Regions from separate parts of the Rhizobium sp. BK377 genome, predicted to be linked through region 2. Evidence: predicted binding sites of a transcription regulator. Region 2 holds the regulator's gene; each other region holds the start of a gene.
The links. The regulator PhoB, encoded in region 2, activates phosphate uptake and scavenging genes when phosphate is short. The targets are predictions, from matches to a motif close to TGTCATNNANCTGTCAT.
Positions count from the first base shown of each region.

Region 1: a site for PhoB is predicted at 4,000-4,016, ahead of FHT92_RS09260 (alpha-D-ribose 1-methylphosphonate 5-triphosphate diphosphatase). Genes of this name have one in related genera too.
Region 3: a site for PhoB is predicted at 5,248-5,264, ahead of FHT92_RS26865 (DapH/DapD/GlmU-related protein). Genes of this name have one in related genera too.
Region 4: a site for PhoB is predicted at 2,315-2,331, ahead of FHT92_RS21430 (NAD-glutamate dehydrogenase). Genes of this name have one in related genera too.

Region 1 is NZ_JACIAC010000002.1:134,640-141,975, forward strand. Features, by position in the region: gene FHT92_RS09235 (LysR family transcriptional regulator) at 1-144, opposite strand, end outside; gene FHT92_RS09240 (DUF4440 domain-containing protein) at 188-778, shown strand; gene FHT92_RS09245 (alpha/beta fold hydrolase) at 877-1,770, opposite strand; gene FHT92_RS09250 (TetR/AcrR family transcriptional regulator) at 1,848-2,444, shown strand; gene FHT92_RS09255 (hypothetical protein) at 2,479-2,643, opposite strand; gene FHT92_RS09260 (alpha-D-ribose 1-methylphosphonate 5-triphosphate diphosphatase) at 2,681-3,919, opposite strand; gene FHT92_RS09265 (MFS transporter) at 4,107-5,273, shown strand; gene FHT92_RS09270 (phosphotransferase enzyme family protein) at 5,357-6,091, shown strand; gene FHT92_RS09275 (Lrp/AsnC family transcriptional regulator) at 6,279-6,758, opposite strand; gene FHT92_RS29220 (EamA family transporter) at 6,843-7,205, shown strand; gene FHT92_RS29225 (DMT family transporter) at 7,244-7,336, shown strand, end outside.
Region 2 is NZ_JACIAC010000001.1:1,253,050-1,260,385, forward strand. Features, by position in the region: gene FHT92_RS06220 (Hsp33 family molecular chaperone) at 1-563, opposite strand, end outside; gene argF (ornithine carbamoyltransferase) at 655-1,572, opposite strand; gene FHT92_RS06230 (aspartate aminotransferase family protein) at 1,618-2,817, opposite strand; gene FHT92_RS06235 (GcrA family cell cycle regulator) at 3,243-3,773, shown strand; gene FHT92_RS06240 (pyrroline-5-carboxylate reductase) at 4,072-4,863, shown strand; gene phoB (phosphate regulon transcriptional regulator PhoB) at 5,062-5,745, opposite strand; gene phoU (phosphate signaling complex protein PhoU) at 5,876-6,589, opposite strand; gene pstB (phosphate ABC transporter ATP-binding protein PstB) at 6,634-7,336, opposite strand, start outside.
Region 3 is NZ_JACIAC010000009.1:14,412-21,747, reverse strand. Features, by position in the region: gene FHT92_RS26880 (type I secretion system permease/ATPase) at 1-1,218, opposite strand, end outside; gene FHT92_RS26875 (calcium-binding protein) at 1,604-3,982, opposite strand; gene FHT92_RS26870 (endonuclease/exonuclease/phosphatase family protein) at 4,146-5,069, opposite strand; gene FHT92_RS26865 (DapH/DapD/GlmU-related protein) at 5,325-5,819, shown strand; gene FHT92_RS26860 (alginate lyase family protein) at 5,829-6,713, opposite strand; gene FHT92_RS26855 (hypothetical protein) at 7,109-7,336, shown strand, end outside.
Region 4 is NZ_JACIAC010000005.1:377,784-385,119, forward strand. Features, by position in the region: gene FHT92_RS21415 (GGDEF domain-containing protein) at 1-592, opposite strand, end outside; gene FHT92_RS21420 (carbonic anhydrase) at 684-1,325, opposite strand; gene pdxY (pyridoxal kinase PdxY) at 1,387-2,262, opposite strand; gene FHT92_RS21430 (NAD-glutamate dehydrogenase) at 2,534-7,312, shown strand.

The DNA.
Region 1 (7,336 bases), on a different contig from region 2:
CAGGCGGCCGAGCCCGTGGCTGACGGCAGATGGCGAGATATTCAGCCGGTCGGCGGCGCGGCCGACATGGCCCTCCTCGATGACGGCTTCGAAAAGCACGAGGAGATTGAGATCGGCGCGCGAAAGATCAGTTTCATTCAGCATATCGCTGAAATCATATCATTAGCCTCAGCATCAGCAAACTGGCATGTCTGAGGCACGGGGCGTCGCAGCCGCGTTTTCGAACTCCAGCCTTGCAGAGGAGCATGCCATGTCACCGTCTCGCCGATCCCTTCTCGTCGCCGGCCCGGCCGGTCTTGCCGGTCTTGCCTCCCTCGCCGCCGGCGCAGCCAGCAGCCGGGCATCTATGCAGGCGGCCGATCTCGCCCTGATCTCGGAGGAAGCCAATGCCGCGCTGATGCGGGGCGATGTCGCCACCTACCGGATGCTGGTGCCGCGCACCGAGAATTTCACCCTGATGTCACCTTTCGGTGGCCCGCCCTCGCGCGAGGCAGACATTACCGAGAAGACCTGGGATGGCATGAGCCGCTTCTTCAGGAACGGGACGCTGAAACAGGAGCTTATCCAGACCTATGCCGGCACCGATATGATCGTGCTTGTCACCGTCGAGCGCGCCAATGTCGAAGTCGGCGGGCTGCCCGCACAGGACTGGGCGCTGCGTGTCACGCTCGTCTACCAGCGCGAGGGCGGAGAGTGGCGGCTTGCGCACCGCCACGCCGATCCACTGCGCCATGCCATCACCCTGCAGCAATCGGCAGCACTCGGGCGCGGGGCATAGGGGAGCGATCCCCCACCTCCTCATTCCTGTGCTTGTCACAGGAATGAGGAGGTGGGGGCGGGCCGCGCCACCAGCCCTGCCCGCTCCCTATTCCGAATTCATTTGCCTGATACCGCGTCTCTGAACTGCGCCAGATCACTGTTGAAGCGCGGCGCTTCCTCCAAAAATGGCGCATGCCCCGACTTCGCATAGATCTTCGTCTGAACGGCCGGATTAAGCGCCCGCGCTCTTGCGATGCTCGGTTCAACATTGACCAGAACGTCCTTGCCGCCATAGAGCAGCAGGACCGGCACGCGCGCCTTGGGCAGACCCTCTGCGGCGGAAACGGTCATCGAGGGGACGGTCCGCGTCATGATCCACGAGGCCATCGCGGCATTGGATAGCAAGCGTTCGAAGGTTGCCGTGTCGGGCTTCGTGGCAAAACACAGAGCCAGGAAGGTGTTCACCGCATCGAGGTGCTCCTTAAGCTCGTCCGAAGCCATGCCTGCATAGACTTCGGGGTGCGCGGTGATCAGCGCGGCATTGAGCTCGATGACGCCGTCGACATAGACGATCCCGCCAAGGCCGTCGTCTCCGTAGCCGGCAAGATAGTTGGAGATAACCACGCCACCGAGCGACCAGCCGACCAGGACAGGCTTTTTCGCACCCGTCGCCTTCAGGACCGCCGAGAGATCGTCCGCCCAGCGGCGCCCGTCACGATAGGCTTCGGCATCGTCGGGCTTGCCTGACAGGCCATGGCCGCGCATGTCGTAGCTGATCAGCCGGTAGTGCTGCAGTTCGGGGCTGGCGACCTGCATGTCCCAGTTGAGATGGCTGCCGAGCAGGCCATGGATGAAAACGATCGCCGGCCCGGCGGGATCGCCCGACTCCTGCACGGCGATCTCGACGCCGTCAGGCGCCTTCACCGTGTAGTCCCTCTCCGCCGCCATCGCCATGGAAGACAGGCCCAGCAGCAGGACGAAAACCCAAATTGCATGCATTGCTCTTATCATGCCAAAATCCTTATGTTTAGCGATCACTACAAACTAACGGCTTGCTTTTTGCTGTCAAGACGTCTTTAGTGATCACTATGGATAAGGTTGTGAAAACACGGCGCGGCGGTCCGCGAACCTTCGACCGGGACGAGGCGATCGACATCGCCATGCGCCTCTTCTGGAGGCACGGATATGAAGGTGTTTCGCTGAACGACCTGACGGCCGCAATCGGTGTCGCGCCCCCAAGTCTCTATTCGGCTTTCGGCAGCAAGGCGGGGCTCTACCGCGAGACGCTCGATCGCTATCTCGGCCTGCCCCGGGCGTTACAGAACATCAAATCCACCACAACCCTTCAGGAGACGGTCGAAGCCATGCTCCACAAGGCAATCGATGCCGTTACCGACCCCGCGGCGGAGCGCGGCTGCATGATCTCGAGCGGCATGATCCAGTGCGGGCCGGATCATGCGGAACTGGCCCGCGAACTGGCGGAGCGCCGAAACGAGATGCGTGACATGATCGCGGAAACGCTCGGGCGCTGGCTCGATCCGGACCGCGCCATCTCTCTCGCCCGCTATCTCGTCGCCGTCCTGCAGGGACTGTCCATCCAGGCACGCGACGGCGCCTCGCGGCAGGAATTGCGGCAGGTCTCGGACGAGGTGATCGCGGGCGTGAAGGCGCGAGGCTTCGGCTGAAACGGCGCAACTGCCGCAGCGCCGTCAGCGGCCTTCATGTCTCTTTCGCATCCTCGTCGTCAGCCGCTTTCGGCTTGCGGGACGAGCGCAGGTTATCGAAGCCCATATAGTGGTCGGCGTCGGACGTGTTCCATTTGCCGGCCAGATAGATGATCGTTATGGCCACGGCGAAGATGAGCAGGACATAGAGCGCTTCCATATCTTGGATGTAGCGCGCATAGCAGATCTGAATAGGATCAGGCGATCGCCAGTTCCCCGGCGGGTGCCGCGCGATAGGCTTCCCGGCCTGCGACCCAGGTGCGGCGAACGGCGGGGGCTGCACCTTCAGGCCAGTCGACCAGCACGAGATCCGCCCGCTTGCCGGCTTCGATGACGCCGCGATCGGTGAGTCCCGAGGCGCGCGCCGGATTATCAGAGACGAGTGGCCAGAGCGCATGGAGCGGCGCCACGCCATCGGCCTTCAGCCTTGCAAGCCCGAGCAGCATCGCCGGATAGTAATAGTCCGAGGCGAGAATGTCGCAGAGCCCTTCGCGGATCATGTCGGCCGCGCCGATCGAGGCGAGATGGCTGCCGCCGCGCGTCGCGTTCGGTGCGCCGAAGACGATGAAGTCGCCGGCATCGCGCGCAGCCCGCGCCACCCGCCGGTTCATCGGGAATTCGCAGATCCGCGCGCCGCGTTGGCGGAAGAAATCGCGCGTTTCGATCTGGCTGTCGTCATGCGACAGCATCGGCGCGCCCGCGGCCTTTCCAAGTGCTGCCACGTCCTCAATTGCTTCAGGCACCTGCGGCCGGCGCTCCCACATGTTGCGCACCAGCGCCACCATGTCCGGCACCGGGATTTTCGCCCGCTTGGCGCGTTCCGCCATCTTCTCGGCGAAGGCAGGCGTTTCGGGATCGACTGTCGGGAAGGCCGGATCGAGGTCGAACGGCCGCTCCTGCAACGGGATCGACGGATGCAGCATCACCATCGACGTGTGATCATTGAAGGCAATCGACGGCAGGCGCGGGCCGGCAAGCGCCTCGCGGATGAGCTCGACCGCCTCGAAGCAGAAGGTTTCCCAGCGCAGCTGCACGCGATTGTCCACCGTCAGCCGCGGGGTCAGCGCATCGAGAGCGCGCACGATGGCATAACCGGTTTCGACCGAGCGAAGCCCGGGCTCCCAGCTCAGCGTCAGCGCATGATAGGCCGTCGCAATGCCGTTGGCGGCAAGCTGCCGGTCGGTTTCGAGCAGCGCGGCAGGAACCGGCAGCATGGTGCCCGGCCGCGGCATGACCTGCCGCTCGAAGGCATCGCCATGAATGTCCACGAAAGCGGGCCCAAGCAGATGGCCGCGTCCGTCGATGCTTTCGGCCCCGTCGCGCGCGCCGTCTATATTGGTGATCCGGCCGTCTTCGATCCGCACGGAAGCGGTCTCCAGACGGTCGCCGAATACAACGGTTGCGCCCTCGATGATCACGGCCGGATTGTTCTGCATGGTTCTCATCCCAGGAAAAAGAAGAGGCGCGGCAGCCGAGTCACCGGCTGCGCGCCATCAGCCGCTTCTAACCAGCCGACATGACAGATTTGCGACCGTCGCGGAACACCTCCGATCAAATATTTGAATGACAGACATCGACGGGACGCAATTGGTCGCGACCTCTTGCTCTGCTACCAGAGAGCCGATGACCACACGCTCGAAAACCCCACTCCTGTTCGTCCTGATCGCCAGCGGAACCGTTCTCGGCATTGCCGGGACCGACCTGGTGCTTCCGGCCGTCCCAAGCCTGCCGGGGCAGCTTGGCGGAAGCATCGAGATTGCACAGCTCGTGCTTGCGGCTTACGCGTTCGGCACGCTGGTCGGGCTGCTTGCCTTCGGCGAACTGGGCGCGCGGTTCGATCCGCGCAAGCTGCTGATCTGGTCGCTTGTTTTGTTCGGGCTTGCCTCGCTTGCAGCAGCGGAATCTCCTTCGATCGAATGGCTGATTGCCCTGCGTTTTGCCCAGGGCGCCTTCGGCTCCGGCCCTGCCGTCTTCGCGCCCGGCTTCATCCAGGGCCTCTATCCGCACGACAAGGCGGCGGCCGCCATGGGACGGCTCGGTTCCGTTGAGTCCCTGGCGCCGGCGCTGGCCCCGATTGCCGGAGCCTGGCTCTTGGAATTTGGAGGCTGGGAGATTTCCTTCGTGCTGCTGGCGGCGCTTTCGGCGCTGATAGCAGCGGCCGTTTTCCGGCAGCGCGCCCATTTCCCGCGGCCGCGCCAGATGGAAGATCACCACAGCTATCTCTTCATTCTGAAGAATCTCGAATTTCTCTTCTACGCGCTGAGCCAGGCCCTGTCGCTGGGCGCGCTGCTCGTCTTCGTCTTCGGCCTGCCGGCCGTGCTCACCGGCCCGCTCGACAGGGGGATCGAGGACTTCGTCATCCTGCAGGTCTGCGGCATCTCTATGTTCATCCTGGCCGCGAATTCCTCCGCACGGCTGGCCGCTAAATTCGGCACGCTCAAGATAATCCGCACCGGCACGGCGATCATGCCCTGCGCCTTTCTGGCGATCTTCGCCTACGCGCTCACGGGCTCAGGCAGCCTTTACGTCCTCGTGCCGCTCTGGGCGGTCTTGAACCTCGGCTTCGGCATCCGCGGGCCGATCGGCTTCCATCGGGCCATATCGGCTGCCCGCGGCGATCATTCGCGCGCAGCCGCGATCGTTATCGCCGCGATCCTCGGCATAGCGGCACTGGGAACGACCGCCGTCGCCCCATACATCTCCGTCGGTCTCTGGCCGCTTGCGATCGCCGGTGCCGTGATCTCGGCTCTCGCAATGCTGTCACTGGTACCGCTCAAGAGCCTTGATTGAAGGCCGCTCGCGGGAACATCGTGATGTCGTAAACTTTCGCGATGTCTTACGTCATTCAGTCGTTACCGTCAGGGATATCGCCAATGGGATGGGAAGCACTCCGGCAATGGGGTGAAGACGCGGTTCGCATCGAACCGCTTAGGGGTGGAGTTGCCAACGACGTGTGGAGTGTCCGCATCCGCGGGCAGATCGCGGTCGGCCGTCTCGGCTCCAGGACCGACGCCGATCTCGCATGGGAAGCCGCTCTGCTCCAGCATCTCGACCGGGAAGGCATGACCGTTCCAGTGCCGATCCCGACGACTGACGGCCGGCTGTTCGTGGACGGTCTGGTGGTGATGAAATACATGGAGGGCGGACCGCCCGAGACACAGTCCGACTGGCGTCGCGTCGCCGATACACTGCGCGAACTGCACCGGTTGACGCAGGGCTGGCCGCAGCGCCCAGGCTGGAGATCGTCGACCGACCTCCTGCATGCCGAAACCGGCACGAGGATCAACCTTGCCGCAATGCCGCCCGAGGGCGTTGTCCGGTGCCGGGCAGCCTGGGCGCGGCTGGCAGGGCGTCGGACCTGCGTCGTCCACGGCAATCCAAACAGTCCTGGCAACGTCCGCATAACCGCAGATCGGGTCGCGCTGATCGACTGGGACGAGTCGCACGTCGACGTGCCCGACCTCGACCTGGTGCTGCCCGGCAACGCTGCCGGTCTCGACGACGGCGCGCATGACATCGCCGCACAAGCATCAGCCGCATGGGAAGCCGCCATCTGCTGGCAGGACGAGTACGCGGTCAGACGGCTTGCCGAGGTTCGCGCAGTCTGAGCAGCTTCGGCGGATCAACGGGGAGATAGCCCTCCACGGCGGCAGCTTTACCGAGGCACAGATCCAGGTATTGCTGCTGACCAACGCCGTGACGAATGGCTGCGAGTGGGCGGTCGGCTTTCATTCGTTCCTGGCCATTTAGTTGCCGGATGAGAAATCGGCATAGGCCCAGCCTCGTTGCCCCTTCTTACAAAGGCGGCAAGCGCCGCTTGACCGAGGTTCCCTTGATGACCGCCGTGCTCGTGACGGCGTGCTCGGAAAGCGCTTCCAGAACGTCGTCCATCTGTTCGATCGTATGGACCACCAGGCGGGCAAGAAACGGGTCATCGCCTGTGATCTTGTCGCATTCGATAAATTCCGGCCGCTCCTGAATGAGCCGCTCGACCAGGTGCAGCTTGCCGGGGAGCGGTCTGATCCTGACCATCGCCCTTATTTGATAACCGATCGGACGCGTATCCACATCGATGGTGAAGCCCTTTATGACGCCGGCAGCTTCCAGTTGCCGAACGCGCTCGGATACGCTCGGCGCGGACATGCCCACGAGCCGAGCGAGCTCGCTCATTGACAAGCGGGAATCGGAATCGAGCGCGGAAAGGATGCGCGCGTCCGTCGCATCGAGCGTCGACTTTCCGATTTGAAGGTTATGAGGTGCTTTTGCCTTCACCATGGCAGGCAATCTAACTACATTGTCCCAGCATTTCCATAGAAATCGCCCCGGTCGAATGCATGATGGTTTCAACAGGAGACAATCATGCTGCTTGGGATCATCGCCGGCCTGACCACGTGCGCTCTCTGGGGGCTCACCTTCGTCGCTCCGCGTGCCGTTGCGCCTTTTACGCCGTGGGATTTGACCATCGCTCGCTATTGCATCTTCGGTTCGGCCTGCCTGTTGCTCATGGCCGACCGACGATTCCGGCCCGCGGGCATTGCCCCCTCGCGGCTCCTGACCGGGCTGCTGCTCGGCGGAGCGGGATATGTCGGCTATTTCGTCAGCGCCGCCTTCGCGGTTAAGCTCTCAGGTGCAGCGGTGCCGCCTGTTATCGCAGGCACAATGCCGATTTTCTGGCGATCATCGCCAATTTTCGGGATCATTCAGCGCCGTGGCCTTCTCTGACCGTGCCCCTGTGTCTGATTGCCTCCGGCGTGGCGATCGTGAACGTCGCCGCGATAGGCGCGGCCGACCTCGCAGATATGACGTCAGTTCTGCTCGGCATTGTCGCCAGCCTGGCCGCACTGTTGATCTGG
Region 2 (7,336 bases):
TTGCCGTTCTCGTCGCGGTCGAAGAGTTCGGCGGCGGCAAGGCGCACACGTGTCGGGATCTGCTCCGACTGACGGAAATAGACACCGGCAATATCTTCCAGCGAGGTACCGTCAAGCGCGACAATGCCCTGATAAGGCTGGCTGAACTTGCCCTGATCGATGGTGAAGGCCAGCACGCCCTTGCCGAGAAGCTGTTCCGGCTCGGTTTCGCCTGCCGCAATCGCCCTGTCGAGCAAGGCCTGATCGAAGCGGGCATAGGCCCGGACATTTTCCGGCGTCGAAAAATCGGCGACCAGGAGATCGACGGGACCGTCGCTTTTGGTCTGGACCGTGAATTTGCCCTCGAACTTCAGCGAAGTGCCGAGAAGCACCGTGAGCACGACCACCTCCGCCAGAAGGCGGGCGACGGGCGTGGGGTAATGATGGCGTTCGAGGATTGAATCCAGCATCGGGCCGAGCTGGACGGCGCGACCGCGCACATCCAGCCCTTCCACCTGGAAGGGGACGACGTGATCATCGCCGGCGAAATCGAACTCGCCGAGAGCGGCGGCAGCTTCTGCCATGGCTTTCACTCCTGTTTTGTCAGAGCAGCCGGCCAGCGTACCGGCTGCTTGCGCAGCCGCGAGTTTTGGACTCGCGACATCCGATTATGGTTCAGATCGCGCCCAGGCACCAAGCAAGAATCGACTTCTGCGCATGAAGACGGTTTTCCGCTTCATCGAAGACCACGGACTGCGGGCCATCGATCACCTCGTCCGTCACCTCCTCACCGCGATGAGCGGGAAGGCAATGCATGAACAATGCGTCTTTGCCGGCCTGCGCCATCAAATGCGCATTGACCTGATAAGGCTGGAAGACATTGTGACCGCGAGCCCGATGTTCCTGATTCATGGAGACCCAGGTATCGGTCACCACGCAATCGACGCCGGCGACCGCACGGTCGGCATCATGGTAAAGCATGATTTCGGCGCCCTCATTGCGGGCCCAGTTCAGATAGTGATCCTTCGGCTCGGAACCAAGGGGTACGGCCATGTTCATGCGATAGCCGAAGCGGGCAGCCCCTTCGACCAGCGAATGCAGCACGTTGTTGCCGTCGCCCGTCCAGGCGATCGTCTTGCCCTTGATCGGGCCGCGATGCTCTTCGAAGGTCATGATATCGGCCATGATCTGGCAGGGATGGGTATCGTCCGTCAGCGCATTGATGACAGGCACCGTGGCATGCTCGGCGAGCTCCAGCATCCGGCTGTGCTCGGTCGTGCGGATCATGATCGCATCGACATAGCGGGACAAAACCTTGGCGGTGTCGCCGATCGTCTCGGCGCGCCCGAGCTGCATTTCCGTACCCGACAGGAACAGCGTCTCGCCGCCGAGCTGGCGCATGCCGACATCGAAGGAGACGCGGGTTCGCGTGGACGGCTTCTCGAAGATCATGGCGAGCATCTTGCCGGCGAGCGGCTTGTCGGCGGAACCCGCCTTGAAAGCCTGCTTTCGCAGCTTGGCATCCTCCATGATGGTTCTGAGGTCGGATGCGGTGACTGCGGAGAGATCGAGGAAGTGTTTGGGGGAAGCCATTGTTCGTTACCTGCTACGCCCGCCAGCGGGCGGGGCATTGTCCTATCAAGCGGTCTTCTTGACCTTGGCGGCACGGATGCTTTCGGCGGCGCGTTCGAGACGGGAAATCCCCTCGCGCGCCTCCTCCGCGGTTACGACCAGCGGCGGCAGCAGACGGATGACATTATCGCCTGCCGGGATCGCCAGAAGGTGTGCAGCGCGAATTTCCTTCAGCAGCTCGGCCGAGGGAATGGCAGCCTTGATGCCGAGCAGCAGGCCTTCGCCCCTGATGTCTTCGATCACATCGGGATAGCGATCCTTGAGCGAGGCAAGGCCCTGGCGGAAGACGAGGGTGACATCGCGCACGTGCTGCAGGAAGCCGTCAGCCAGGATGACATCGAGGACCGCGTTGCCGACAGCCATGGCCAGCGGATTGCCGCCATAGGTGGAACCATGCGTGCCGGCCTTCATGCCCGAGGCTGCTTCTGCCGTCGCCAGGCAGGCGCCAAGCGGGAAGCCGCCGCCGATGCCCTTGGCAACGGCCATGATGTCGGGCGTTATACCCGACCATTCATGGGCGAAGAGCTTGCCGGTACGGCCGACGCCGGTCTGGACTTCGTCGAGGATGAGGAGCAGGCCGTGCTCGTCGCAGAGCTGGCGGAGCGCCCTCATGAATTCAGGCGTCGCCGGGCGGACACCGCCCTCACCCTGCACAGGCTCGATGAGGATGCCGGCCGTCTTGTCGGTAATCGCGGCGCGTACGGCCTCGATATCGCCGAAGGGAACCTGATCGAAGCCCGGGGTCTTCGGGCCGAAACCTTCGAGATACTTCTCCTGACCGCCGGCGGCGATGGTTGCAAGCGTGCGGCCGTGGAAGGCGCCTTCGAAAGTAATGATGTGGAAGCGCTCCGGGTGGCCCTTGGAGAACTGGTAGCGGCGCGCAGTCTTGATGGCGCATTCGAGAGCCTCGGCGCCGGAATTGGTGAAAAACACCTTGTCGGCGAAAGTAGCATCCGTCAGGCGCTTGGCAAGCTTCTCCTGGCCAGGCACTTCATAGATATTGGAGAGATGCCAGACCTTGTCGGCCTGATCCTTGAGGGCGGCCACGACATGCGGATTGCCATGCCCCACGGAGGTGACGGCAACGCCTGCGCCGAAATCCAGATATCGCTCGCCGGTTTCGGTGATCAGCCAGACGCCTTCACCTCGCTCGAACCGCAACGGGGCACGAGAATAGGTATCATAAAGCGGCGAGGCTTCAGCCATGGCGCGAACTCCTGCAACAGGTTATGGGGCACCGGACTCCGGCTAAGAAAACCAGGCCCGAAAAATCAAAAATGCCGCCTTTCGGCGGCAGGGAGCACTATTTACTTTTCGCACTGCAATGTCAACAAAACTGAGGATTTAGCGCATGCGTCAAGCCTCAAATCGGACTTTCAGGTCTATCAACAGCTAATGTTGCAGAAATGACTCTCTCGGGAAGCAAGTTGGGGAAAACCCCGAATTCGGATTCATCGGATTCGTGCGACTCTTGTCACAGAGTCAGGCTCACACTAGGTTAAAGTTCAATTACTAGACTGCATGCGGCGGAACTAGTCACCAAAATTGATCAGGCGTTTCTTGCTTCGGAAACTTTCGAGGCAACGGTGAGGGATTCTGCCATCACCAACGCGAAAGGTGGAGACAGGGCAATGAACTGGACAGACGAGCGTGTCGAGAAGCTCAAGAAGCTTTGGTCGGAGGGGCTGAGCGCCAGCCAGATCGCAGCGCAGCTTGGCGGTGTGAGTAGAAACGCCGTTATCGGCAAGGTTCACCGGCTCAGTCTTCCCGGCCGCGCCAAGGCCGGCGGCACGGCAACCGCGGCGCGCGCACCGAAGCGCACGACCTCGGCGCCCCGCGCCCCGAACTATGCATCTCGCATCGCTACCCGCACCGTAACGCGCCAGCAGGGCGCGACGATGCTGAAGGAAGAGATCGAGATCGAAACCGCCGAGGAAATGGAATATGTGCCGGCCAAAAATGTGGTCGTGCCGATTTCGCGCCGCCTCGGCCTGACGGAACTGACGGAGCGCACCTGCAAGTGGCCGGTCGGCGATCCGATGAAGGATGACTTCTATTTTTGCGGTTGCGACTCTACGGACTCGTCGCCCTACTGCAGCTACCATCAGCGCCTCGCCTACCAGCCGGTGAGCGAGCGCCGCAAGGCTGTCCGGGTCGGCTGACCCGCGATTTTCCAACAGTTGCAACGTATCATTGCCCCTCCTCGCCGATGCGCGGAGGGGTGATTTTTTGCCGGCATAGGGCTGGAAACGGCTCGTGGCCACGACTGTCTGCCGGAGGCTGATCCTTGCCGGCCGTACACCATGCCGGAAGATGCGAAAGTTATGCGGCCAACGCCGCCAATGCGTTTCAGCCCTCAACAGGCATGGAATGGTGGTGATGGCACTGTAACGCGATTTTCTGATACAGATGCAGTATTCTCGTCGAGCAGCACGGCGCAACAGTCGGTCAGGGGTGCCAATGGAGATCGATCCAAAGCGGATGACAATCGGGTTCGTCGGGACGGGCACGATTACCGAGGCCGTCGTCACCGGACTGGGCAAGACAGCTTTTTGCGACACGCCGATCGTGCTGTCCCCGCGTGGCGCAAGCGTCGCAGGCCGCCTCGCGGCGGCAAACCGGAATGTGTCGATCGCTTTGGGCAACCAGGATGTTCTCGACCGATCCGATCTCGTATTCATGGCCGTGAGGCCGCAAATTGCCGAGGAGGTCATCCGCTCGCTCCGATTTCGGCCGGACCACCATGTCATCAGCTTTGTCGCGGCCACGCCAATCGATCAACTGCTGGCGTGGATCGATCAGCCCGTTCACCACCTAAGCCTGGCAATTCCACTTCCGTTCGTCGCAGATCTCCAAGGGGCGACCGCGATCTACCCGCCCGACGAGGTTTCCCACACCCTCTTTTCGGCGCTCGGAACGGCGATCCAGGTTGAAGACAAGCAGGAGTTCGAACTTCTCGCGGTGGCCAGCTGCCTGATGGCCACCTATTTCGGCATTCTGGACGCGACGTCGAGCTGGCTGCAGAGCCAGGGGCTCTCGAGACCAGCTGGCGACGCCTACCTCCGTCAATTGTTTTCCGGCCTCGCCCATGCTGCCCGCTTAAAACCTGTCGCGAGTTTCGATGAACTCATCGGCGAGCATTCGACCAAGGGCGGATTGAATGAACAGGTGCTCGAAGACTTTCGCGAGTTCGGCGGCACGGCGGCTCTGCAGAAGGCTCTTGATCGGATTCTTGCACGCATCCGTCTGTAGAAGGCAGATCCTCTCGAAGTTCGCTTTTCCGGCGACTGGTGTCGGCTCTTCATGAGAAGCTGGGCTTCGTCGAGACAGGTCACTTCAAGTTCGACGGACAGGGCGAGCCTACTCATCGCCGTATCTTGAGTAGGCACCAGATAAGCAAACGGGCCGCCCGGCAAGCGAGCGACCCGTCTGGACCTCCGATCACTCGGATTAAGCTTCCATGGAATATCCCGCGCCGCGGACGGTGCGGATGACATCCTGCATGTTGGAGAAGTTCAGCGCCTTGCGCAGGCGACCGACATGGACGTCGACGGTGCGTTCGTCCACGTAGATATCGTGGCCCCAGACGCCGTCGAGCAGCTGCGAGCGGGAAAAGACCCTGCCCGGCGACGACATCAGGAATTCCAGCAGGCGGAACTCGGTCGGGCCGAGGCGGACTTCGCGGCTCTTGCGATGAACGCGATGCGTTTCGCGGTCGAGCTCGATATCGCCACACTTCAGAACCGTGGAGAGAACTTCCGGGCGGGCGCGGCGCAGCATCGCTCTGACGCGGGCAACGAGTTCCGGCGTGGAGAAGGGCTTGACGACATAATCGTCCGCGCCGGTCGAAAGACCGCGAACACGCTCGCTCTCTTCACCGCGCGCCGTCAGCATGATGATCGGCAGACGCTCGGTTTCCGGCCGCATGCGCAGCCGGCGGCAAAGCTCGATACCGGAAACGCCCGGCAGCATCCAATCCAGGATGAGCAGGTCCGGCGTGCGTTCCTGAAGCCGGATTTCGGCCTCGTCGCCACGGAGGATCGTGTCCACCTCGAAACCTTCGGCTTCGAGGTTGTAGCGGAGAAGCACGCTTAGCGCCTCCTCATCTTCAACAACTGCAACTCTTGGGATCATGCGTGTCAGTCTCCTAATGCACGATCCTTAAACCGGGGGTGATTTAAGCAAGGGATCATGCAGGAACTCGGAATGGGCTGCGACCCTCGCGCGCCCCAGCGCGGGGCGCGCAAGCATCGGCAGTTCAGGATTACTCCGTCACCGCACCAACGGTGTTGGAGCTGTCGTCCTTCGGACGCTCGCCCTCCGGCTGGGCGCCGGTCGCCATGTAATAGATCGTCTCGGCGATGTTGGTCGCATGGTCGCCGATACGTTCGATGTTCTTGGCGCAGAAGAGAAGGTGCGTGCAGCTCGTGATGTTGCGCGGATCTTCCATCATGTAGGTCAGGAGTTCGCGGAACAGCGAGGTGTACATGGCGTCGATCTCGTCGTCGCGCTCGCGGATGGACTTGGCCTTGTCAGCGGAGCGCGTCGTATAGACGTCGAGCACTTCCTTGAGCTGGACCAGCGCCAGTTCGGACAGATGCTCGAGACCGCGGGCGAGCTTGCGCGGAACGCCGGTGCTCTGGACCGCGATGACGCGCTTTGCCGTGTTCTTGCCGAGATCGCCGACGCGCTCGAGGTCGGCGGCGATGCGGATCGAGCCCATGATCTCGCGAAGGTCGGAGGCCATCGGCTGACGGCGGGCGATCGTCACGATCGCCTTGTCGTTGATCTCGCGCTCGGTGTGATCGAGGATCACATCGTCGGAAATGACCTTTTGAGCGAGCGCGGTGTCACCGTTGACCAGCGCGCGGACGGCCTCGCCGACCATCTGTTCGGCAAGACCACCCATCTCGGAGATGCGCCGGGACAGGAACTTCAGATCGTCGTCATAGGCGGAAAAAATATGTGTCGATGCCATGGGGCTTTGTCCTCGAAAATCGGAAAGGCTTCACACCGCCAAAATCAGCCGAACCGGCCCATGATATAGTCCTGGGTGCGCGAATCGTCCGGATTGGTGAACATCTTGTCGGTATCGTTTTCCTCGACCAGGTTGCCGAGGTGGAACATGGCCGTGCGCTGCGACACGCGTGCGGCCTGTTGCATGGAATGCGTCACGATGACGATGGTGTAGTTTTCACGCAGCTCGTGGATCAGCTCTTCGACCTTGGCGGTCGCGATAGGGTCGAGTGCCGAGCAGGGCTCGTCCATCAGGATGACTTCGGGGCTGACGGCAACGGCGCGTGCGATGCACAGACGCTGCTGCTGACCGCCGGAAAGGCCGGTGCCGGATTCGTGCACGCGATCCTTGACCTCATTCCAGAGGCCGGCGCGCTGCAGGCTCGACTCGACGATTTGGTCGAGGTCGGCCTTCGACTTGGCCAGGCCATGGATGCGCGGGCCGTAGGAGACGTTTTCATAGATCGACTTCGGGAACGGGTTCGGCTTCTGGAACACCATGCCGACACGGGCGCGGAGCTCGACGACGTCGATGTCAGGATCGTAGATGTCCTCACCGTCGAGCGAGATCTTGCCGGTGACGCGGCAGCCGTCGATCGTGTCGTTCATACGGTTCAGCGACCGCAGGAAGGTGGACTTGCCGCAGCCGGACGGGCCGATCAAGGCAGTCACGGTGTTTTCCCGGATGTTCAGATTGACATCGAAAAGC
Region 3 (7,336 bases), on a different contig from region 2:
ATGGGCGCCGAGATCGCCGTCATCCCACTGGTCCAGCGTGGCGCCGTCGAGGCGGACGGAGCCGCGATAGGACGGCCAGATGCCGGTCACGGCGCGCGCAAGCGATGACTTGCCGGAGGCGCTGGGGCCGATCACCCCCACCGCGCTGCCGGCATTGACCGAGAAGCTGACGCCGGCGATGGTAATTTCCTGTTTGCCCGGCGGTCCGCTGACGAGCTGCTCGACGGTTAACTGGCGGTAAGGCGCGCGCAATTTCAACGGGCTCTCTTTCTCCGGCAACTCACGGAAAGCATCCTTGAGCCGGCGCCAGGCCTGTTGGGCCGCAACGAAGCCACGCCAATTGGCGATTGCCTGTTCCACCGGCGCAAGTGACCTGGATGTCAGGATCGATGAGGCGATGATGATGCCGCCGGATGCCTGATTTTCAATGACCAGAACCGCACCGGTCGCAAGGACTGCAGATTGCAGCACCGCGCGGAAAATCTTGGAGATGGTGGAATAGACATTGCCCGTATCTGAAGCCGCTCGCGAAGTCATTCGATAAGTACTGTTCTGGTGCAGCCACCTTTCTGCCAGATCCTTGCTCATTCCCATCGCGTGAACGACCTCGGCATTTCTCTGGGCAAACTGGAGAAAGCTGTTGCGCCTGTTGCCAAGTTCGGTCGCCTGCTTCGAAGACGCCTGAGCGCTTCTATGTGTCAAGAACGTCAGTGCGATCAAAACAAGCGCGCCGCCGATGGCAATGATGCCGATGATCGGATGAAACATAAAGCAAATGGCGATGTAGAGCGGCATCCACGGCAGATCCAGGAAGGCCGCCGGGCCCGAACTCGAGAGGAAGCCGCGGACCTGGTCGAAATCCCGGAGCATCTGCAATCCGTCCCCTTCGACCTTGGTTTTAACGGGGGCTTTCATCACCGCCCTGAAAACACGTCCGCTCAGCACTTCGTCGAAGACGCCGGAGATACGGATGAGCATGCGGCTGCGCATCACCTCAAAGGCGCCCTGGAATATATAGAGAAGCAGTGCCAGCAGCGACAGGGCGACCAAGGAGGGGATGCTTCGGCTGGGAATAACCCGGTCGTAAACCTGCAGCATGAAGAACGAGCCCGTGAGATAAAGGATGTTGACGAGCGCACTTGCCAGCGCAACTGCCACCAGCGCGCTTTTGCAACGCGAAAAGGCTTCGGCCTCTGTATCCTTCTTCGGCTGTCGCATGAAGCCGGCTACAAGATTATTCAACCTTCGACACCCTCTAAAATAGCGCCTTCCGAGACCCGGTAGGCGATTTACTCTCACTCGACTTCAGAACGCCCCTGAAGACACACGATCCGACGTTACGGGTTACATCTCATGCCACAGAAATTACGGTGAAATAAATAGACAGTCTGGCAAAATTGCTCCGTAAGTTAACGCCGATACTCTCGTCGGCCACTATTCTGCTAGCTTCGAGTGAACCCGAAAGAGCTAAAAAACCGTTACTGCGGACCTTTTCGCTAAGAAATCCCATGAGACGGACCGGTTGTTATGGCCAAGCCATCTACAGCGACCGCCGCGGCTATCAGCCGCAGAACCCAGCGCCTGACCGAACAAGCGATTTCCGTCAATAAGTCAGAAGCACGTCATCATAGCTGAAGAACGCTTTGTTGGCTCCGATAAAGGCTATGTCCTGTGCAGCTTTTTCACCCGATCCATCTGCATCATAGGATACGATACCGCTTGCCGAATTATAGATTATCTGCGGCCCCGCGCCCGTCGCCAACGCTCCCACTTTGCCGACGACCAGAAACGCGGAGGGATCGAGGACGTGGTCACCGTTTGCATCGAGGCCTGCAAATATTGACTGTGACAGGGCTACCTTGTCGTCATCGCTGAAATCCCAGATCGAATCTTTGTTGGAGGCACCCATTTCGGAGAAATAGAAGGTATCAGCTCCGCCACTGCCATAAAGAGAGTCGTTTCCCCCGGCGCCGGCAACAGTGTTGCTTTGCGCGTTACCGGTGATCAGGTTGGAAAGAGCGTTGCCGATTCCGTCGATTTCGGCGGTTCCGCTGAGCCGCAAGTTTTCGACGAAGGATTCGTTGCGAAGGTCTACGCTGACGCTTGACCATATCGTGTCCTTGCCGCCATCTGCCAGCTCTCCCGTGACGTGATCTCGCGCGTCATTAAAGACATAGCTGTCATCACCCGCAGAACCATAATAGAGATCGGCACCCTTGGCCGCGGCAAAGCTGTCAGCTTTATCCGTTCCCGTGTGTGGCGTTGGAGCCGGTAACGACGCCGAAGGATCGCCAGCGTTCCATTGTGTCGTCGCCGAAAGTGCCGTCTGGAGATTGCGCGTATCGAAGCCCGACGCACTTGCATTCTGGAGCGTGGCCAGCGTCGACCAGCCTTGGCCATCATTGGCCTGCACGACGGCAGATGTCCCACTCTGGATGACGCGGATATGGCCGTCTGCAATAAGGTCGCTTCCGCTGCCCCAGCCCAGTCGGGCGGCGAGCACCGAAACATCGATAACATCGCCATTACCGCCAACTTGAAAGTCGCTGATGATATCGCCGCCTTCACTCAGCGCATGATAGGCAAAGCGGTCATGTCCGGCACCACCGGTCAAAACATCAGCCTTGTCGCCGCCCCACAGATAATCATCACCGCCGCCGCCGGACAGATTGTCGGCACCGAGGCCGCCGAGAAGTTTGTCTGCCGCCGCCGTGCCGACCAGCGTATCGTCGCCGGGCACCACCTTAGTCAGAATCAGCGTGTTAATAAATTTAACCATCGATTCCGGGATATTGTATCCTTCCAGATAGCTCTCGAAGGTGCTGTTCTGGACGATGTTCCCCTCAGGCGAATTGGATATCATGAACGCGTAGTTCTTGATTTCACGCAGTACGAGGTTGTCGACAAGCGAATTGCGACCATCTCCGTCGCCGTATTCATAGAACTGTATGCCGTAGGCGTCCCCGGCGCTTCCGCTGTTTGTGAAGGCGTTTCCTATGCCGCGAAAATCTCCGAACATTCTGGAATTGAAGGAGAGATCGTCCGTGTAAACCCCGTTTCGGCTTTCGGAATGGAAATCATACGCCGAGTTCGCCCCATCGTAGACGACCGAATTTTTGGCGAGGAAACCGATCTCCGCGCCATAGCTCGCCGCGCTTGAGGCGTTCAGAGCCGTTCCTATACCCTGGACTACAACGCCCTGGCCGACATGCTCGGCAAAAAGGCCATCGATCTCGGTGCCAAGCGATGAACCTGTATGAATGCCGCAGTAGAGATTGGTGGCCGTGATGTCAGTCAACGTAGCATTGACGTTGTTGACGACGTTGACGCCAAAGCCGCCGTCTTTCACAGTCACATTTTCCACGACGGCATCAACAAGATTGCGTAGATGAAGAAGATCAGCAGTCGCAGCGCTGTATTCGCCGGCTGCGCCATCGATCGTGCCGTTCTTGATCGTGAACTGGCCCTCGGCATAGACCGTGGCGCGGACATTCGTCGCGTAGAGGTTCTGCTCGACCAGCGGACCCTCCAGAGTGACGGTGTTGCCATCAATGGCAATCACCTTGGCGGCCTGGCCGAGCTTGGTGGTCTGGCCTGCATCGCCCGGGTCGATATGGTCTCCTGGCAGGTTGTCGTCCGCGGTCACCTTTACCCAACTGCCGACCGCAAGGTTCTGCGGCAGGGACGCGTAGGTAACCGTTGCATTGTTCATCGAGTCAGATCCGAGCGTGACAGTCTGCAGCGGTGCCTCAGCACCGAACACACCCAGAACCCTTTCGGAGCCTGTAGCTTGGTGCAGTGTGCCGCCGTTGAGATCGATCGTAACGTCGTCTGCTCCGACCGACATGTAAATCGTTTTGCTGACGGTAATGTCGGCATCCTTCGCAAGGACAACTGTGCCCCCGCCGTTTGCGACAGTTGTCAGCGCCTTACGAAGTTCGGTCTCGCCGGCTGTGGCATCGAGATAGATTGTCGTGGGCATTCGGAAACTCCTGCATCAACTGAACTGCAGGGACAGCCTGTAGGAGCAGGGTTAAGATTAGCATTCCATGTTCGTTAAAAGTCTAACCAATCGAGATTTTTCTGAGTTATATTCACAAAACACACCCAAACCGAGAGTTATACGCTCTCAGCGTGTAACGAGGCTATTTAATCGCTACATTAGAAAGAAGTGAAACATACCCCGATCGACCATTTGCATCGATACGGTTGACGGAGAGAACAGATAGCGGCGCCTTGAAAAAGATATGATCGTTGCTCACGCCGAGAGGTCCAAGCCAGGCCGGCCACGTCGCCGGCTCAGGGTAGACGCTGCTCAGCCTGTTGTTTCCAAGGAACCAGCGCATGTCCGCGACAATGACAGGCGCGCTGAAATCTCCGGCAAGCAACACGGGTTCCGTCGTCTGCCTCAGGACACGCGTAATATTGAAAAGTTCGAAGCTGTGAAATGTGTCGAACCATGTCTTCGAAAGTCGAGTCGCAAAAACCCGCATGCGCTGGCCGTCAACCGAAAGAGTAGCGGCGATCAATTCGCTTCCGACCGGACTCAGCTGCTGGACGCGGATATCGGAAAGCGGTCGACGCGACCACAGCATGACGGAACAGCGTGAATTCACCGGATCGTCGCAACCGGCGCGAAATGGATAGGATTGGCCCGCAAGATTCATTCGGCCGGCAAGAGAGCCGGTGCTGGTCATAACGAGGATATCGGCATTCGCCTCTTCGATCATTTGATCGAGCGCGGCGTCCCCCACCGCGCTGTCGACAATGTTGATCGACAGCAGACGGAGTGCAGGCACCGCGTCCGGCGCTGGCGGGCGAGCAAAAGCTCCGAGCATGAGCATGGGGTGAGCGGCTAACAAGACGGAAGCCACGCCGAGCAACAAACCATACCAATGTCGGACCAGGAGGCTGGAGAGAAGAACTATCGCCAGGCATAGCGCGCCGATCTGCATCTGCATCGCACCGATAATTGTCAGAGGCCACGCATCGGCGAAATACCGCAGACAAACGGCCAACAGCACGATTGAAACCACGGTGCAGGCGACGCAAAAGACGATGTGTTTCATTCATTGATCCTGCGATGCGGAAAATGCTTCAAATAAAAGGAAGTCAGGCCGAGCGAAAAGGACGGCCGGGTCTGTCGGCCGTAAGGCGCCTGCAGAAACCGCGGTTAGCATCATGCGAAATGGCGGCAAAAATCCAATGGTTTTTCTTGCACCGCACACAAAGCGGCTTCCACTGACCTGTCGTCCATGCTTTATAGGCCCCGCGTTCAGGACCGATGAAACTGAAATGTTCGCGCAACAAGGAGAGGGTGTTTAATGGCACGCAGCTTGAACAAATTTCTCTGGCTGAGATCGCTTCTGGTAAAAGCTAAGTACCATTACTACACGAAGGTCTGGGGGATGAACATTCACCCGACAGCGACGTTCTCGTTGAGCGTTCGCCTGGACAAGACCTATCCCAAAGGCATCCATGTGGGCGAAAAGTCGTACGTCGCATTCGACGTAGCCATACTCACGCATGACAGAACGCGCGGCGTCTACCGTAACACCAAAATCGGCAAGCACTGCTTTATCGGGGCCAGAAGCATCATTTTGCCCGGCGTCGAGATTGGCGACGAATGCGTCATCGGCTCCGGCAGCGTCGTAACCAAGAACATTCCGTCGCGCTGCATCGCAGCCGGCAATCCGGCGACCGTCATTCGCGAGAATATCGAAGTCGGCCCCTATGGCCGTTTCCTGTTTGCCGACATCCCTGAAGCCGAAAGAGCGGCAGATCAGAAAAAGAGCGGCACGGCCGTGCGAAAGGCATAGTGCCAGTCTTTACTTCGCGTCTGCCTGACCGATCAGGCGCGTTGAAGGCAAAGCGATGAACGTATTGGTCATCGGCCGCAAGGGCCGCGCGATAGCGTCGAGCTTTTCAGCGAGTTGCGGATCGGTATGCTTGAAATGCGGCAGCAGGACGTCGATCCACGCAATCATCCCCGGCTCGACTTCCTGGCGATATCCCGTTCGCGCTTCCAATTCGTCGGGATGAAGATACATGGTGGCGGCGAACCCGGCGGCCGACTGCAGCTTCTTCTCCTGATCGGCATCGAGCGCAACATCGTTCGTATCAGCAAGCCGCACGAGGATCGCGATCGCGTCCATGGCAAAATTCTGATATTTAAGCGCACGTCCGCCGCGAGCAAGCTCACGCGGCAAACCGCCGTCCTCCGGGACTTCATCCAGCGCCGATTTCAAGATGTCCATTGACCAGCTGAACCGCTTGCGATCCTGCAAATGTACGGCCATCAGACCGACGGCAGCTGCGCCCCAATATCGATGATTGCTGTTGCCGTCGAGCCACTCATATTTGTGCTCACGCGGGGCGGGCGTGAATTCCGCTACGATCATATCCGAAAGCTTGGCGAACCAGGCTTTGATCGGAACGTCGGCGGCACTCGCCGGCGATGCGACGCCTTCAGCCACGGCATAAGCGTTCGAAAAGGAAATGCTGGTCCAGCCCCCGACAAGGACCGCCTGACGATGCCCGAGCGGGTCGTTGTCCTCGACATTGCCAAGCAAAGCATCTGCATTAGCCCAGACGCGCATCTGCCGGATGATGCAATTGGCGGCATTCTTACCTTGCCCCGGCACATCAAGCGCCGTCTCCATCATTTCCAGCATCTTCTTGCTGACAGCACCTGTCGGCCATAAACGCTTCACGTAGGCCTTCATAGCCGCAGGATCGACCTCCGACTGGGTGTGACTCGGTTTATAAAAACCAAATAGCTCGCTCATATCGACCAGCGGAGCAATTGGAACTGAGCAGACGAAAGGCCGCGCTCCCTTGGCAGAACCCGCCTCCTGCGTTTCGGCGGGCGCTCTCTCGAACATGTATCGGAGAGGCTGCTCGGCAGTCGCGGGCGCTGCGAAAAAGAGAAAGCTGGAAAAGAGCCAGGAACCCGTCCAACCGAAAATTCCAGCTTTCCGTGAAGCCATCAACATAAAACTCCCCAAGAGCGGTGATCGTGACTGCCGGTTGTGGCAATATCGAGAAACGAGTGTTTCCAGCAAAGTAATCTGTATGGGCTATTTTCTACTTTTCAACGCAGACCTCAATGTTTATGTTGCACCGCAAGATAGGGTCGCCAGCCGCGCCGCTCGTGCTGATGGTTCGCAGCTCCACTGACAAGTTCCCGAACAATAGAGTAGTCATGCCGAAAATTACCCTCTTTTCGACGAGCAATCTCAGGCAAGGCCGCTCCGAGCACCTCCAGAGGATGGTTGACTCGATTGCGCGTGCCAAGGTCGAAGATCCATCTATCGACGTCCATCTGTATCTCCTT
Region 4 (7,336 bases), on a different contig from region 2:
CGAAATAGCGCTGGCCAAGATTGCCGATCAGCCGCTCGCCGTAATAGGTCAGCAGGATACTCATCAGCTCGCTGGATTTGCGTAACAACACAGGATCATGGATCCTCGACGAAAGCGACTCGACAAGTCCGAGCTGCTTCAATCCGGCCTGTCCATAGATATGAACGGGGTTGCCGCCTTTGCCGTAATAACCTCGATCGACCGCCGAACGTGTCGCAACGATACGGCTGTAAGCGAGGCGGAGATTGGCAAGTTGTGACTGTAGACCAAGATCGAGCGTTTCAACGGGCGGGAGGCTGGCGTTGAAACGCGCGCGTTCGCTGTCGAGTGCGCTGCGCCTTTCCATCATGGCAGCCTTGGTCATCTCGTTGGGATTATTAATGTAAGTTCGCGCCGCGACGAGTTCCGCCAGAATTTCATTGGCAGCAATCGATCCTCCGCGGGCAAGGACGTCGGCAAAGAGATGATCGTTTTCGAGCGCGCGGTATTGCATGAGCGAGAAGCGGATCAACACTACCCCTTCGGCAATCATGAAGACGAAGGGCAGCAGAACGGCGGCGAGAACTACCCTTCTGATATTCTTGAATTTCACCACTTCGAAATTCATGACCGATCCACGCGCATAGACTGCCCGCAAGTGAGCCTAGTGAAATATCTTAAAAAACCGATAAAGCGGTCTATCCCTAGATTTCGGGACGAATAAAATCGAGTGTCTCAGAATCCATCACCCAGAGCTCACCGGTCGAAATATCGAACCAGGCGCCGTGAAGCTCCAGCTTGCCCTCTTCCTCGAGCGCCCTGATATCAGGGAAGGATCTGAGATTGTTGATCGAATTGCGGATGGAGACCCGCTCCAGCGCGGTCTGCCGTTCGGCAGGCGTCATGACGTCGTTGCTGCCGATCTGTTCGGCGGCAGGACGAACGAGCGACATCCAGCGACCAATGAAATCGCCGGATGACAAAGGTTCGGCATCGGGATCGAGGGCTGCGCGGATTCCACCGCAGCGGCCATGACCCATGACGACGATATTCTTGACCTTCAGCGCCTGCACGGCGAATTCGAGCGCCGCCGACGTGGAATGGAAATGGCCATCCGGTTCATAAGGCGGCACCATGTTGGCGACGTTGCGGATGACAAAGAGTTCGCCCGGCCCTGCGTCGAAAATCAGCTCGGGAGCCGCGCGTGAGTCGCAACAGGCAATGACGAGCGTCGTCGGGCTTTGCCCGTTTTCCGCAAGCTGCCGATACCGGTCGCGGGCATCGGCATATCGCCCGTTCATGAAGTTGCGATAACCGTCCACCAGGGATTTGGGAAAACTCATCATGACTTTTGGATTAGCGCGCGCGCGCGCCGAGATCAACTGCTGCGCTGCAAAAGTATGAAGCCTATTTTTTCCGCCGCTGGGCAGGATGGACGAGGTGACGCATCTGCACCATTGCCATGGGCGTCGAAAGGCTGGAGGCATCGCTTGCCAGCATCAGCTCGTTGCTGCCGCGCTTGACGGCACGCGCCAGCACTTCAAACACACTTGCAGTCGCCAACTGCAGCGCCTTTTCATCCTCCACACCTGAGAGCAGGCGGGACAGGAAGAGCGCTGCAAGCAGGTCTCCAAGCCCATTTGGTGGGTTTTCGACGACACGGTGTTCGGCAAGCAGAGCATGCCTTCCGGAAAGATAGAGATTGCCGGTGCCGCCTGCCATCATCGGCACCGCCGATGTGACCAGCATGCGCGAGGGGCCGAGCGAAAGTGCGGCCTCCATGACCGCGTTATTGTCATCGAGTGCCGCACCCGACAGCCACGCAAGTTCGTATCGGTTCGGTGTTGCGAGCGAAGCGAGCGGTATCAGATGGTCACGGATCGCCTCGGCTGTCGCTTCCGGCACGTAAAGGCCGCCGAGATCGCCCATGACCGGATCGCAGACATAGAGCAGTTCCGGGTTCTTTTCGCGCAGCGACGACACGAGTTTCGCGACGGAGCGGGCCTGGGCTGCGTTGCCGAAATAGCCCGACAAGACGGCTTTGACCTCGCCGATCCACGGTGCGCGGATGAGATCGTCGATCGCCGCTTCGAAATCGGCCTCGGCGAAGGCAAGCCGTGTCGAACGGCTGTGACCGGGATGCCAGGGCAGCACGATCGTCGGCAGCGCCCAGACCTGATGGCCAAGCGTTTCCAGCGCAAAGACCGCAGCCCGGTTTCCGACCGACCCGCGCACCACGTGGCTGGAAATGACGATGACTGCGCCTGCTGTGTTTTCCGACATGGCATCCGGTCCCGAATTTCGACCGTCGTTGATGATATTTTTGACGAGGCGCTGTCAACCATTCTTCACGCGAGCGTGGAAATGTGAGCCGTCGGGAATCCGGACAAGGCATTTTGCCATCCACCGGCATAAATCGACCAAAAAACTTCAAAATCTCTCGCCAGCACAGCCAAAAAAGCACGAAAACTACGTTTCGAAGCCCTCTTTTAAGGATTTTTTCGAAGAACCTTCTGCTAACTTGCCCACATCAAAACAATCGGGGGGATGATCCATGGCCGTCAGAAACAATCCGAAACGGGAAAAGCAGATCGAAAGCGCGCGCAAGATTGCGGCTGCCACCGGCGAACCCTATCTCGACCCCGAGATCCTCTTCGGCCGGGCCAGCGGCGACGACCTCGAACTCTATACACCGGAAATGCTGGCGCTTTCCGCCGTGCATTCGGCAGCCGAACTCTCCGCCTGGAACGGCAAGTCGCCGCGTGTCAACATCGGCACGATCGCCGATGTCACCCCCGGTGGCGTCGCCGTCTCCGTTCTCTCGGTGACTGATCACAACAAACCTTTCCTCTACGAATCCGTGATGGGCGAGGTGACCAGCACCCACCGCGACATCTCCATGGCCGTTCACCCGATCCTAATCATGGAGGACGACAAGGTTCCGGAACTTTACTCCGCCGATGTGCCGAGCGATCCGGCAAAGCGGGTCAGCCACATCCAGCTTCATATCTCGCCGCTCGCCGCCTCGCAGGCAGACGATCTCATCAAGCGTATCAACGCGGTGCTCCAGCAGGTGGAGCTTGCCGTTTCCGATTGGAAGGCGATGCTCTCGCGCGTCGACGAGGTGATTGCAGAGCTTTCGAACTACAACGCCAGCCGCAAGAAGGCCGACCGTGACGAGGCGATCGCCTTCCTGACCTGGCTGCGCGACGAGAACTTCACCTTCCTCGGCATGCGCGATTATGTCTATTCCGGCAAAGGGGCGAATGCGAAGGTTGAACGCGACAAGGGAACCGGCCTTGGCATTCTCTCCAATCCCGAGGTTCTGGTCCTGCGCACCGGCAAGGACGCGGTGACGACGACGCCGGAGATCCTCGCCTTCCTCGATGGCCCGGATTTCCTGATCGTCACCAAAGCCAATGTGAAGTCCGTAGTCCATCGCCGCGCTTACATGGACTATGTCGGCGTCAAACGTTTTGACGTACAGGGCAACGTGACAGGGGAGCTGCGTATCGTCGGCCTCTTCACCTCGACTGCCTATACCTCGTCCGCTGCCGAAATCCCGCTGTTGCGCTCCAAGATCGAAAAGGTGAAGGAGCATTTCGGCTTCGACCCGATGAGCCATTCGGGTCGAATGCTCGACAACACGCTTGAATCCTACCCGCGCGACGATCTTTTCCAGATCGATACCCAGCTTCTTGCGTCCTTCGCCGAGCAGATCAACGATCTCGTCGACCGTCCGCGCGTCCGAGCCCTACCGCGTATCGACCATTTCGACCGCTTCGTTTCCGTCATCGTCTTCGTACCGCGCGAAGAATATGATTCGATCGTGCGCGAACGCATCGGTACTTATTTGAAGACCGTCTATGACGGCCGCGTCTCCGCCTATTACCCCGCCTTCCCGGAAGGCGGCGTGGCGCGTGTACATTTCATTATCGGCCGCTCTGGCGGCAAGACTCCGCGCGTCCAGCAGGCCAAGTTGGAAGCGGCGATTCGCCAGATCACCGCACGCTGGGACAGCCGCTTCGAGATGCTCGCCGGCTCTAAGGCGCCGAAGCTCGGCGTCAGCAACGCCTTCCAGGAGGCCTTCACGCCGGATGAAGCGGTCGGCGACCTGCCCGACATCGCCGCATGCGCCGCCGGTGAGCCGATCCGCATCGAATTCTACTATCGCCACGACGATGAACGCGGCCGCATCCTGTCGCTGAAGATCTTCCATAGTGGCGAACAGCTGCCGCTGTCGCGCCGCGTGCCTCTCCTAGAAAACCTCGGCTTCAACGTCCTGAGTGAGCGGACCTTCGATATCGAAGTTCCGACAGCCGATGGCGCGATCAACATTGTGGTGCTGCACGACATGGAACTCGAGGCCCGTAGCGGTGCAGACATCGACCTTGCACGTTTTGGCGCACCGCTCGAAGAAGCCTTCGTTGCCGCCTTCGAAGGCGCGATCGACAATGACAGCTTCAACCGTCTGATTTTATCGGCCGGCCTTTCGGCCCGGGAAGTCAACGTGCTGCGTGCTTACGCGCGCTATCTGCGCCAGGCAGGCATTGCCTATTCGCAGGATTATATCGCCGCAACCCTCGACAAGTATCCTGGCATTGCCGCCTCGATCTTCCGCCTTTTCCACGACACGCTCGACCCGGGGCTTCCTGAAAAGGTGCAGCTCAAGAAGCTCGCCGAACTGCACGACATCATAGAAACCGAACTTGCCGACGTGCCGAGCCTGGATGACGACCGTATTCTGCGCCGCTACGTCAACATCGTCGATGCGACGCTACGGACCAACTATTTCCAGCGCAATGCCGATGGAACACCGAAGCCGATGCTCGCCTTCAAGCTCGACCCGCATCTGGTCGATGGTCTTCCGGAACCGAAACCGTTCCGCGAAATCTTCGTCTATGGCGTGGAAGTGGAAGGCGTGCATCTGCGCTTCGGTCGCGTTGCCCGCGGCGGCCTGCGCTGGTCGGATCGCGCCGAGGATTACCGCACCGAGGTCCTGGGCCTCGTGAAGGCACAGCAGGTCAAGAACGCCGTGATCGTGCCTGTCGGTGCCAAAGGCGGATTCTATCCAAGAAAACTGCCGGTCGGCGGCAGCCGCGAAGAGATCTTCAATACGGGCCGGGAAGCTTATAAGACCTATATCCGTACATTGCTTTCCATCACCGACAACATTTCCGGCGCCGACGTCGTCCCCCCCAAGGACACGGTGCGGCTCGATGGCGATGATCCATATTTCGTCGTCGCAGCAGACAAGGGCACGGCGACCTTCTCCGACACCGCCAATGCGCTCGCCCAGGAAGCCGGTTTCTGGCTGGACGATGCCTTTGCGTCAGGCGGCTCGGCCGGCTACGACCATAAAAAGATGGGCATTACCGCCCGTGGCGCCTGGGAAACGGTGAAACGCCACTTCCGCGAAATGGACATCGACATCCAGACCACGCCCTTCACGGTAGCGGGCGTCGGCGACATGTCGGGCGACGTCTTCGGCAACGGCATGCTCCTCTCGCCGCAAATCAGGCTGCTGGCTGCCTTCGACCACCGCGATATCTTCATCGATCCCGATCCGGACATGGAAAAGACGCTCGCCGAGCGTCAGCGTCTCTTCAACCTGCCGCGCTCAAGTTGGCAGGATTTCGACAAGTCCGTCCTTTCGAAGGGCGCCATGATCATTTCGCGCTCCGCAAAGTCAGTCACCCTGACGCCGGAGGCCGTGGCTGCAATCGGCATCGACAAAGCCGTCGCCACGCCCTTCGAAATCATGACGGCAATCCTGAAGAGCCCTATCGACCTTCTCTGGTTCGGCGGCATTGGCACCTATGTGAAGGCAGCATCGGAGACCGATACCGACGTCGGCGATCGCGCCAACGATCCGATCCGCATTACGGCCGACGAAGTTCGCGCCAAGGTCATCGGTGAAGGCGCCAACCTCGGCGTTACCCAGAAGGGACGCATTGCCTATGGCCTCAAGGGCGGCCGCAGCAATTCCGACGCAATCGACAATTCTGCCGGCGTCAACACCTCGGACGTCGAGGTCAACATCAAGATCGCCCTGGCAAACGCCATGCATGAGCAGCGTCTCAGCCGCGCCAAGCGCGACCAGCTTCTCCGCAGCATGACGGACGAAGTGGCAGGCCTCGTGCTGCGCAACAACTACCTGCAGTCTCTGGCAATCTCGCTCACAGCTCGCAAGGGAACGGCAAACGGCCTCGAACTCAGCCGCTTTATGAGCGTGCTGGAAGCAGCCGGACAGTTGAGCCGCAAGGTGGAAACGCTGCCCGACGATGCTTCCATGTCCGAGCGCTATACTGCCGGCAAGCCGCTGACGCGCCCTGAAATCGGGGTGTTGCTCTCCTACGCCAAGATCGTGCTCTTCGACGCAGTAATCGCCAGCGAGTTGCCTGACGATCCGTATTTCGTTGGCACGCTGTTCAATTACTTTCCTGCCAAGATGCAGAAATCCAGTGCATCCGACATCGACAGCCACCGATTGAAGCGGGAAATCATCGCGACCGTGCTCGCAAACGAGGCGATCAATCGCGGCGGACCGGGCTTCGTCGTCAGCATGATGGATGCGACCGCTGCCTCCGCTCCCGAAGTCGTACGCGCCGCAATCGCCGCTCGCGACGGCTTCGATCTCAACCGGCTATGGGCGGAAACGGACGCCCTGGACAACAAGGTATCCGGTGAAGTCCAGAACAGGGTCTATGAAGAGATCAGCAATAGCTTCGTGGTGCTGACACGCCTGCTGCTGAAAACCGGCATGACCAAGGGCGATCTCGCCGAAAACATTAGCCGGCTGCAGACAGCATTGAAAAAACTTAAACCCGTCTTTGCCGATCAGGCCGGGACCGATGTCGCGACACGCCGGCAGGATTATCAACAGGCCGGCTTGCCGGAAAAACTCGCCGCTGACATCGCCGCTCTTCCAACCTTCGCCCTCGTGCCGGAAATCATGCAGATCGCCGACAGGACCAGCGAAACGCTGACGCGTGCTGCCGAAAACTACTTTGCCTTCACGCAGACCTTCCGCGTTGGCCGGCTGCTTGCTGCTGGCAACCGCATCATCACTTCGGACCATTACGAAAACCTCGCGCTTGCCCGCAGTATCGATCAAATTGCCAGCGCCCGTCGCGATATCGTGATCTCCGCGCTTTCAGACCACGGCAAGGAGAAACGGCCGGTCCAGGCCTGGCATGCACAGGACAGAATCCGCATCAACCGCATCGTCGAGGAGCTTGCAACCCTCAGTGACGGCGCCGATCCAAACCTCGCGCGCATCACAGTTGCTGCAGGTATCCTGACCGATCTTGCGCGCGACCGGGCGAGGTGACACAGTCCGCCCAAAAAAAGGAGC